2 linked regions of the Bryobacter aggregatus MPL3 genome follow. The protein of the gene in region 1 interacts with the protein of each later gene in a pairwise test. Links are inferred from orthologs where the notes say so. Each region holds a gene or a part of one and is shown on either strand. Other genes may lie near its edges.

Region 1 (6,278 bases):
TCACTTTCTACCGCGGGAGGTGGAGCGTTGGAAGAACTCTTCGACTGAGGTGGCAGGATTCATTGAAGAGTCTCTGGGGCGCGGGATGGAAATCCTGCCATTGCTGCATGGCGGGGCGACGCCGAGTGGGCCTGTCGAGCGGGCCAGCTTTGAGCAACTTGCTGGGGAGATTGTCCAGGCGCTGCACGGAGCGAGCTTTGATGCCGTGTATCTGGCCTTGCATGGCGCAATGTTTGCGGAAGGCTTTCCTCATGCGGATGAAGAGATCGTGCGGCGGGTGCGCCATGAAATCGGCCCTGCTGTTCCCTTGGTGGTGACGCATGATTTCCACGCCAATCTGCCTCCAGGGCTCCTTGAACTCTGCGATGCGCTTGTGGTGTACCAGCAGAATCCGCATCTCGATACGAAGGAACGGGGCGAGCGGGCCGCTCGAATCCTTGCGGACATGCTGAGCGGCGCAGTGCGTCCGGTACAGCGGATGGTGAAGCCGCCGATGCTTTGGAATATCGTGCACCAGAACACCTATCGCCCGCCACTGCAGGCGATCACGGAGGCGAGTATCGCCTTAGAGCGCGAGCCGGGGATTCTGGCGGTGAGCGTTGTCGGCGGCTACCAGTATAACGATGTGCCGTTCCTGGGGCCTTCGGTGGTGGTGATTGCGGATGGCGACGGCGAGCGGGCGGCGCGGGAAGCGCAACGGCTGAGCGAGCAGATGTGGGCGGCTCACGAGAGTTTGCATTTTGATTTGCCGGATGCCGCAAAAGCTGTACGCGATGCTCTGTCGGCGACGGAGTTTCCGGTGGCCCTGTTTGATGTGGGCGACAACATCGGCGGCGGCGCGGCAGGAGATGCTACCTTCCTGTTCGAGCAATTGCTGGCCCAGGAGGCAAGTGGTTTTGTGGTGACGCTCTATGATCCGGAAGCGGTGGCGGAGGCGAAACGCGTCGGGATTGATGGTGCTTTTGCGATGTTTGTGGGCGGGAAGACAGACACGATGCATGGGGTTCCGATCGGGGTGAAGGGACATGTGGTGTCGTTGCACGCCGGCCGCTATGTCGAGCCTGAAGTGCGTCATGGCGGAACCAGGTTCTGGAGCCTCGGCCATGCGGCGGTTGTGGCGCTGGAGGGATCCACGCCTGAACTGCCGAATCTGCTTTTGCTGACGGCAGAACGCTCGAGCCCGAACTCGATTCATCAATTGGTGAGTTGTGGGATTTATCCGGAACGGATGCGGATTCTGACAGTGAAGGGAACGGTGGCGCCGGTAGCGGCCTATCGGGGGATTGCGAAGCAGATTGTGATGGTGGATACGCCGGGCGCAACGACGGCAAACCCATCAAGGTTCACCTTTCATCGCGCACCGGCGCTCTGGGGACTCTAACTCTTACTGGAAGAGTTCTTTGACTTTGCCGAAGAATCCGCCCTTGTCGTCCTCTTCGCCAGGGGCGGGAAGCGTTTCGCGCAACTGTTCAAAGACCTTGCGCTGTTCGCGACTCAGCTTCGTTGGAATGTGAACTTCCACATGGATGAACAAATCGCCGCGGCCCGAGGCGTTGACCCGCGGCACACCGCGATTCTTCAGCCGGAGCTGGGTGCCGGGCTGCGTGCCTTCGGGCACCTTCACCGACTCAATGCCCTCAAAGGTGGGAATCTCCACCTCGGTGCCGAGCGTTGCCTGTGCGATATTGACGGGCACGGTGCAGTGCAGATCGTAATCCTGGCGCTCAAACACCGAGTGCTCCTTGACGCTGAGCACGACGTAGAGATCGCCATTGGGGCCGCCGTTGGGGCTGGCCTGGCCTTCCGAATTCAGCCGGAGCTGCGTTCCGGTATCGACACCGGCCGGGATGTTGACCTTTAGCTTCTTCTCGCTGCGGATGCGGCCTTCGCCCTTGCATTCCTTGCAGGGCCGGCGAATGATCTGTCCACGGCCATTGCAGGTGCCGCAAGTGCGGCGGATGGTCATGAAGCCCTGTTGGAAGAGCTGCTCGCCACGCCCACGGCAACTGGGGCAAGTGGTGAGTCCATCTTCCTTCTCTGCGCCGCTGCCTTCGCAACGGGTACAAAGATCGAGCTTGGGAATCTGAATATCGACCGAGGTGCCGCGAACGGCATCTTCAAATTCGATCTCCAGATCGTAGCGGAGGTCTTCGCCACGGCGGGCGCGGCTGGAGCCGCCTCCGCCGCGCTTGGCGCCGCCAAAGAAATCTCCGAAGAAGTCACCGAAGATATCGTTGAGGTCGGTGAACTGGTTGGGGTCAAAGCCGGAACTGGTTCCACCGCCCATCCCCGACACGCCCTGGTGCCCGTAACGATCGTATGCTGCTCGCTTCTGGGCATCGGTTAATACGCCATAGGCCTCGGCGGCTTCCTTGAATCGCTCCTCCGCTTCTTGGTCCCCAGGATTGCGGTCGGGGTGATACTTCATGGCAAGCTTGCGGTAGGAAGACTTCAGTACGCCGTCGTCCGCGGTACGCTCCACCCCTAGGATTTCGTAATAGTCACGTTTCGTCACTGGCACTCGTTCTGTTTACTTCTGCTTTCTACTTCTTCACCGCAACACGCACCATAGCAGGGCGTAAGAGGCGGCCTCGGAAGTGATAGCCCCTTTGGAGCTCGGCGAGAATGGTCTGGTCTTCGGCCTCGTCTGTTTCAACAAGGTCAATGCCGTGGTGGAGATTTGGGTCGAAAATGGTGCCAATCGCATCGATTGGCTCCAGGCCCAGCTTCGTGAGTGTCTCCTTGAGACGCCCATGGATCAGTTCGATGCCTTTTGCATAGCTCGCATCGGCGGTCTGGATCAAAAGGGCGCGTTCGAAATCGTCAAAGATGGGGAGCAGCTTGTTGACGACATCGCTAGTGGCGACGTCGATGGTTTCCTGGCGTTCCCGTTCCGAGCGGCGGCGGTAGTTCTCAAACTCCGCCTGGCGGCTCTGTGCGAGCCGGATCAGATCCTGTCGCTCCGTCTCCAGACGAGCAATCTCCTGCTCGAGAGTGGTGGTGAGCGAGGTTTCTACAGGTTCTGGATTGGCAGCGTCGAAAGTCGACTCCGTCATAGTGCTTTCCTTCTTCTTCTTACGGTTTGTCGCATGCGATCAGTCGGCAGATTGTGCGAGCGCTTGGCCCACCTGCATCACTGCCGCGATCGTACGTTGATAATTCAATCTTAACGGGCCGAGGACGGCGACGCGAGCGGACATGCCTCCGGCCAGCGGCACCTGGACCCCAATCAGAGTGAAATCCCGGAGCGCCGGATGCGCCTCTCCTAAGCCCACCTGGATCGCGGGAATCTTCGAGGAGCCCTGCAGGAACTGATCGAGCAGCCGTAGAATCTGTTGCTTTTGCTCCAGCGCCTGAAAAAGCTCCCGCATCCTCTCTTTGGTGAGATGCAGGTCGAGCCCGACAAGATACGCGGCTCCATCGAGGAAAACCCGCGGCCCGACTCCGTTATCGAAGAGACCGCGCGCATGGAAGAGCTCGACGCGCCGCAGCAGGGCGCGATATTGATTGCGATCGTCCTGGAGCCGTTCGGTGAGCGCGCGGCGGGCCTCTGCGAGAGAGAGGCCCGCGAATTCGTAATTGATGTAGTTGCGAATCTCAGCGAGCTCGTCGCTGCTGAGATCGTGATCGAGCGTGATGACCTGATTGCGGACGTTCTGATCGGAGGTAATCACAACCATGAGGACCTGCCGCGCCGCCAGTGCAAGCAACTCCACCTGGTGGAGAAGCTGACTTGCCGGGGGCAGCGCCGCTGTGATGGCGACGTTCTGTGTCAGGCCGGTGAGCATATGGGAGCCCTCTTCGACCCGATCAGGAACCGAATGAATCGCCTGGAACTGCTGCTGCAGCTTAGAGACTTCTGCGGGATTCGGCCGCACTTGCGTGAGGGAACTGACGTAGAACTGAATGGCCGCCGCAGTTGGGATGCGGCCGGCTGAAGTATGTGGCTGTGTGAGGAGGCCCAATTCGGCCAGCTCCGCCATGGCATTCCGTACGGTTGCCGGAGAAGGGGAGGCGCCAGGGAAACTGCGCTGCGCAATCGCAGAAGACGAGACTGCTTCCCCAGATTCGAGGTAGGCCTCGACAATGGCGTGCAGGATCTGTCTTCGTTTGCCGCTCGGGGGCTGGATCTGAGGCGCCATATATAGGTGTGTGGGTCGCTCCTGTCCGATTTTAGCGCACTCTCGGGAAGAGAAGGGATGGCATCGCGGTCCATGACGGAAAAGTATGAAGTTTATCTTCCTTTGAAATCAGCATCTTAGCTAGAAATGCAGGGGAGAGCGCTTGCCAGCCCTGCTTGCGGATGTTACAGTTCTATTCATGCGATGCGGTGCGCGCGAGTGCGGCACGGAAAGCAAAGCAGCTAAGACAAGTAAATAAGAGCACGCAAAAGCAAGAGTGGAAGCGAAAGCGACCTGGAGCTGAGCTGGCAAGAGCGAAAAAAAAGTTCTTGCAAACGAAAGTCTGAAATGTTAGACTAACGAAAGCGAAGCGAGTGGGCGCAAGAGCGGCACGAAAGCAGAGCGAAGCAAATAAAACTTGCTAAATGGTAGTCGAATCAAGTAGACTACTGAATGGCCGGACAAAAGAGATAAGCGAACGACAGAGCGGGAAGCAGCTTGTTGGTCTGAAAAGATCCGCTGCGAGAACGAAGTCACAAGTTCGTACGGCCATCGGGTGAATCCTGGTAGTGGTTGCACCTTAAAGAAGTTATCTCGTCAAAACAGTTTTTTACAATTTTTAGATGGATGAAAGAGAGCGCAAGTTCTTGTGTAGTCATCTGAACGCCTTTCGAGGCCGCCATGGCAGAGTCGTGATCTTCGGGTCCGGCACGCATGGGCAGATCTTTGACAATCTGGTTGGACGCAAGTCTAAAAGATAAGAACAGTAACAAACAGTTATTTTCGTCAAGTATTGAGTTCAAGTAGTTGCGACCTTGATCCTCGCAAGAGGGTCATTCCAAAACAACAATCCGAGATTAAACGAGAGTTTGATCCCGGCTCAGAATCAACGCTGGCGGCGCGCCTAACACATGCAAGTCGAGCGAGAAAGGGTAGCAATACCTGAGTAAAGCGGCGTACGGGTGAGTAACACGTGGGTATCCACCTCTTAGTGGGGAATAACTCGGGGAAACCTGAGCTAATACCGCATAAGTCCGAGAGGAGAAAGCAGCAATGCGCTGAGAGAGGAGCCCGCGGCCGATTAGCTAGATGGCGGGGTAAAGGCCCACCATGGCGACGATCGGTAGCCGGCCTGAGAGGGCACACGGCCACACTGGCACTGAAACACGGGCCAGACTCCTACGGGAGGCAGCAGTGGGGAATCTTGCACAATGGAGGAAACTCTGATGCAGCGACGCCGCGTGGACGACGAAGCACTTCGGTGTGTAAAGTCCTTTCGACCGGAACGATAATGACGGTACCGGTGGAAGAAGCTGCGGCTAACTACGTGCCAGCAGCCGCGGTAATACGTAGGCAGCAAGCGTTGTTCGGAATTATTGGGCGTAAAGAGTTCGTAGGCGGTGTGCCAAGTTTGGTGTGAAATCTCCCGGCTCAACTGGGAGGCTGCATTGAATACTGGCATGCTCGAGTATAGGAGAGGTAAGCGGAATTCCTGGTGTAGCGGTGAAATGCGTAGATATCAGGAGGAACACCTGTGGTGTAGACGGCTTACTGGACTATAACTGACGCTGAGGAACGAAAGCGTGGGTAGCAAACAGGATTAGATACCCTGGTAGTCCACGCCCTAAACGATGCATACTTGGTGTGAGCCATTCACTTGGTTCGTGCCGTAGCTAACGCGTTAAGTATGCCGCCTGGGGAGTACGGTCGCAAGGCTGAAACTCAAAGGAATTGACGGGGGCCCGCACAAGCGGTGGAGCATGTGGTTTAATTCGACGCAACGCGAAGAACCTTACCTGGGCTCGAACGGCTTTCCAACGATCTATGAAAGTAGATTATCCCGCAAGGGAGTAGAGTCGAGGTGCTGCATGGCTGTCGTCAGCTCGTGTCGTGAGATGTTGGGTTAAGTCCCGCAACGAGCGCAACCCTTGTCCCGTGTTGCTAATCCGTAAGGATGCACTCTCGGGAGACCGCCAGCGATAAGTTGGAGGAAGGTGGGGATGACGTCAAGTCATCATGGCCTTTATGTCCAGGGCTACACACGTGCTACAATGGACGGTACAAAGCGCTGCGAAGCCGCGAGGTGGAGCTAATCGCATAAAACCGTTCTCAGTTCGGATTGCAGGCTGCAACTCGCCTGCATGAAGCTGGAATCGC
Region 2 (4,638 bases), on another replicon or contig:
GAAGATCTCTTCTGAAGTGCTCATTCGCCTGGTTCTTGATTTGTTTCGCGAGCATGCGCATGGCCGTGAGGATTTAACCAAGAGCGATGTCGTGTGGGATCTGCTTCTTCGCCGCTTTCCGGACATTGATGGTGTCATCATGCCACCTCGACGGGAGGACATCCAACGAATCTATCTGGCTGACTTTATCAACCTCACGGCAAAAGGTTCCTATCATCCTTCTGCCGCTCCTCCGAACGGTCCTGAGTTCCGTCAGTCTCTCGAGCACAACGCAGTCCTGCGGATTGCGGCTCACGCGGCTGCACCGCCTACGCCCACGATCGGCAGTCAGATTTTGAACGCGATGGAGGTCCTGAGTGGCGACGACATGGCTTCTCTCGCACTGGTGATCACAATGGCGATGGGCCGGGAGCAGCAGGAAGCCATGCGTATCGCCAAGCTCCTCAGCAGCATCCAGGCGGACCATGGAATAAGCGTCGTACATGCGCCGAAAGAGAAACCAGCCCAGAAGCTTCCTCAGCCGTATACCCCTGACGAGATCCGTTCCCGGCTCAGCCGTGGCTACCGGGGTGGAGTTTAACGAACGATCAAGACCGGCGCCGCCACCTCATGACGCACCGCATTGATCGTAGAGCCAAAGATGAGATCTTTGATGCCCGCATGGCCATGGGCCGCCATGATAATCAGGGATGGCGAAGCGGCGCGGGCCGCTTCGATGATGGCCTGGCGCGGGCTTTTCCGGTGCACGACAGAGGCTTCGGCCTCAATGCCTTGCTCCTTCAGTTTTCCAACGATGCGCGTGAGGTAATGACTCCCCTCTTCCACCTCAGCCGTCTCGCTCAAGTCCCCATACACCTGACTGGTCACACCCTCTTCAATATGGAGCAGCAGCAGCCGGGCTCCATGCTGGCGGGCAAGCGCGCTTGCGTGGCCGAGCGCAAACCGGTCGCGATCGGAGTGGTCGAGCGGCACCAGGATCAATTCGTACTTGGGCGCCTCAAAGGCAAGAATCTCGGGCTCCGGCAAGATGCCGGTCACTCGTGTCTGTGCCAGCTTCGGAATCCAAGGCGAAGCGGTCACATAGAGGAGCAAGCCCAGAATCGGCAGCACCAGCAGCCACACCCAGGCCCCGAAGGCCTCCAGCGTTTCCCAGGCCAGTTGCAGATTCAGCGCGACAATAATTGCTGCCGTCACCCAGGCCAGCAACTGTACCCAACGGGCATTGGCAAACTCGCCCATCCGCTTCTGGTCGGAGGTGAAATGAATGAGCGGAATGATTGCGAAGGGCAACTGCAGACTCAGCACCACCTGACTGAAGATCAACAGTTGATAGGTGGATTCTTCTCCGGCAATTACGATCGTGATGATGGCGGGGATGATTGCAATCAGGCGCGTCACCAGGCGACGCAACCAGGCCTGCATGCGAATGTTAACGAAGCCTTCCATGACGATCTGGCCGGCCATGGTGCCAGTGATGGTGGAGGACTGCCCAGCGCAAAGCAGAGCCACTGCAAAGAGCACACTCGCCATCCCTGTGCCGAGCAAGGGCGTCAGCAATTGATAGGCCTGCTGAATCTCTTTCACTTCCTGGCCATGCTTGAAGAAGGTGCTTGCCGAAAGGATGAGGATGCCCGCATTGACCAGCAGCGCTAGGTTCAGTGCGAGGGTGCTATCGATCAGATTGAAGCGGCAGGCTTCACGCTTTTCCTCGACGCTCTTGCCAATCCGCCGTGTCTGCACCAGAGCCGAATGCAGGTACAGGTTATGCGGCATCACGGTCGCCCCCAGAATGCCGATGGCGACATAGAGGCTGTCTCGATTCAGACGGGGAATCAGGCCACTGGCCATCTCGCCGATATCTGGCTTCGCAAGGAAGATCTCGATGGCAAAGCATCCGCCAATCGTCGCGATGAGGACGAGGACGACGCTCTCAATGATCCGGATGCCATAGCGAGTCAGCCATAGGATCAGCAGAGTATCGAAGCTGGTGATCAGGACGCCGTAGAGGAGGGGGAGATGGAAGAGGAGATTCAGTGCGATCGCCGCGCCGATGACTTCCGCCAGATCGCAAGCCGCAATCGCTAATTCGCAGAGAATCCAAAGCGCGTAGTTGATGACGGGCGGATAGCTCTCGCGACAAGCTTGCGCCAGGTCGCGGCCGCGGACGATTCCCAGGCGGGCGCAAAGGGTCTGCAGTAACACCGCCATCAGGTTGGACATCACCAAAACCCAGAGGAGGTGGTAGCCGAAGCGTGCGCCACCTTCGAGGTCGGTGGCCCAGTTGCCCGGGTCCATGTAGCCAACGCTGACGAGGTAGGCCGGTCCGGAAAAGGCCAGCATGCGGCGCCAGAATCCAATCTGGCGCACATGAACACTGGAATGAACTTCCGCGAGAGAGCGGGAGGCGGGGTCGCCTTGAATCATAGGTAGCTCTTACGAGTTAACTATAGTTTACAACTATTTTCCGAAACGGATTCGCCAGATTTTGTTGTTGCCATCTTCGGACACCAAAAGGCTTCCGTCGCTCAATTGGGCCAAGCCCACGGGCCGTCCCCAGACCTCGCGCTCTTTCGCGTCGAGCATCCAGCCGCTGACAAAGTCTTCTGCCGGGCCTGCGGGCTTGCCATTCTGAAAGGGGAAGAATACGATCTTGTAGCCGACGCGGGTGGCGCGATTGCCCGAGCCGCGCTCTGCCAGGAAGATCCCGTTCTTGTACTTTGCCGGGAACTGCTTGCCGGTATAGAAAAGGAAGTCCATCGCGGAGACGTGAGCGCCGATCACCAGATCCGGCTCCACTGACTTCTTCACCATTTCAGGTGCTTCGCCCTTATGGCGCGGCTCTTCATTCTGGCCGATATATGCGTAGGGCCAGCCGTAGAAAGCGCCGGGCTTCACTTCGGTGAGAAAGTCCGGAACCAGATCGTCGCCCAGTCCATCGCGTTCCTGTACGGACACCCAGAACTTGCCGGTAACAGGATTCTTGCGGAGTGAGACAGGATTGCGCAAGCCGCTTGCAAAGATTTCGTGGCCGCTGCCGTCCAGATTGTACGAGTTGATGGCGGCGCGATCTTTCGGATCGCCGGTGTCGACATTCGATCCGGAACCCACGCCAACCAGAATCTTGTTTGCCTTTTCATCGAAGGCAATCGAACGCGTCCAATGGCCCTTGCCATAGCCCTTCAGCGAAATGATCTCTTGGCCCGGACCGACGCTGAGCTTCTTTGCATCGAAGGGATAGCGCTTGATCGATTCGGCTTCAGAGACATACAGATACCCCTTGAAGACGGCGAGCGTAAAGGGCCGATCGAGATCGGTCAGGATCGCCTTGTGATCTTTGCCGTTGTTGGTCAGTGCGATCACACTTCCCTTGGCTGTGCTTTCTGAAACCAGCACCGTGCCAGGAGCGACCTCCAGCAAAATGCGCGGTTTGGAGAAGCCGCTGGCATACTCTTCCACGGTAAAACCGGCCGGAGCGTTGAGTTTGCGGCCTTCCGGCTGGGGGATCAACTTGGGAGGATTCGTTGCCGACGGAGTAGCGAAGGGAGCCGGCAATTGGACCTTCTGGTCAGCGGCAGAAAGGGCCAGGGCTAAGGAAAAAGAGAGCGAGAGTTTACGCATATGAAGAATGAGGGGAAGCGAAAGTGTATCATGCCACCGCGGCGCCGGAAGCTTCCAGCGCCGCGGTGAGGTGGGTTAGAGGTTGGTCAGGCGCTTGTCGCTATCGCCAAATTTGTCGAGCTTGACGCCCATCCGGTCCATCAGCGAGAGGTAGAGGCTGCAAGCACGGCGCTGGTCGTTTTCCTTGTCGAGATAGTCGAGTACGCGGCCAGTCTTCAGTGAGCCGCCGCCCTTGCCCGCAAGGAGAATCGGCATCTGATCGGCGCTATGAGTGTCACCGTCAAAGAGGTTGGAGCAGAGCATCAGCATCGAGCTGTCGAGCAGCGATTGGCCGCCTTCGTCGATCTTCTTCATCCGGTCCACCAGATAAGCAAACTGAGCGATGTGGAACTGATTCGTCTTCAGATACATCGCCTCGGCGGCGGGAGCCTTGCCGTTGTGAGTGAGATCCAGATGCAGGGCGCCCTTGACCCCTTCGAGGAACTTGAAGTTCATCTGCGACAGATCGTTGTTCAACATGCAGGTGGCGACACGCGTCTTGTCCATCTGGAATGCCAACACGGTCAGGTCCATCATCAACTTCATGTGCGCCGGAACATCCTGCGGCAGGCCGTCTGCCGGACGGGGCATATTCGGTTTGGTCAGCGTGGGACGCCAGCCTTCCAGCCGTTCTTCCTTCGAGGCTCGCTCAATGCGTTTCTCGATGTCCCGAATCGATTCCAGATACTCGCCTAACTTCTGTTTGTCATTGCGGCTGATCTTCGGTTCGAGACCATGTGCTTCCTGCAGTACCTCATCGAGAATGCTACGGTCCAACTGCCGTCCGCTGCCATCCCCCACCAGGAGATCAAAGGTGCGGGCCGGATAGATTTCCTTCGTGGCCGGTTTCGTACTCGTTGCCCAGGATAAGCACGAGCCATAGATCATCGACAAGCCGTCTTCGAGACGCAGCTCATTCGGTTCGATGCCCAACACCAGGCTCGGCACCGCGGTCTGGCTTCCGATCTGCTGCGACAGCAC

What was found.
Region 2: the proteins of M017_RS0104295 (region 1) and M017_RS0124525 interact in binary tests that used the Escherichia coli proteins (3 or more experiments, as listed by UniProt). The link is inferred for Bryobacter aggregatus MPL3 from one-to-one orthologs.

The regions. Positions count from the first base shown.
Region 1 is NZ_JNIF01000003.1:852,345-858,622, reverse strand. The notes cover bases 1,301-4,208. They hold M017_RS0104295 (nucleotide exchange factor GrpE), read right to left. Parts: upstream 3,057-4,208; coding sequence 2,544-3,056; downstream 1,301-2,543. Other genes in these bases: hrcA (heat-inducible transcriptional repressor HrcA), read right to left, coding at 3,096-4,142; dnaJ (molecular chaperone DnaJ), read right to left, coding at 1,385-2,515; M017_RS0104305 (M81 family metallopeptidase), read left to right, coding at 1,301-1,381. Also shown: more of M017_RS0104305, read left to right, coding at 1-1,300. UniProt on the Escherichia coli protein: Participates actively in the response to hyperosmotic and heat shock by preventing the aggregation of stress-denatured proteins, in association with DnaK and GrpE. It is the nucleotide exchange factor for DnaK and may function as a thermosensor.
Region 2 is NZ_JNIF01000004.1:1,105,061-1,109,698, reverse strand. The notes cover bases 1-2,954. They hold M017_RS0124525 (Nramp family divalent metal transporter), read right to left. Parts: upstream 2,425-2,954; coding sequence 577-2,424; downstream 1-576. Other genes in these bases: M017_RS0124520 (PQQ-dependent sugar dehydrogenase), read right to left, coding at 2,458-2,954; M017_RS0124530 (hypothetical protein), read left to right, coding at 1-580; M017_RS0124535 (hypothetical protein), read left to right, coding at 1-2. In the rest of the region: more of M017_RS0124520, read right to left, coding at 2,955-3,618; M017_RS0124515 (DUF1552 domain-containing protein), read right to left, coding at 3,694-4,638. UniProt on the Escherichia coli protein: H(+)-stimulated, divalent metal cation uptake system. Involved in manganese and iron uptake. Can also transport cadmium, cobalt, zinc and to a lesser extent nickel and copper. Involved in response to reactive oxygen.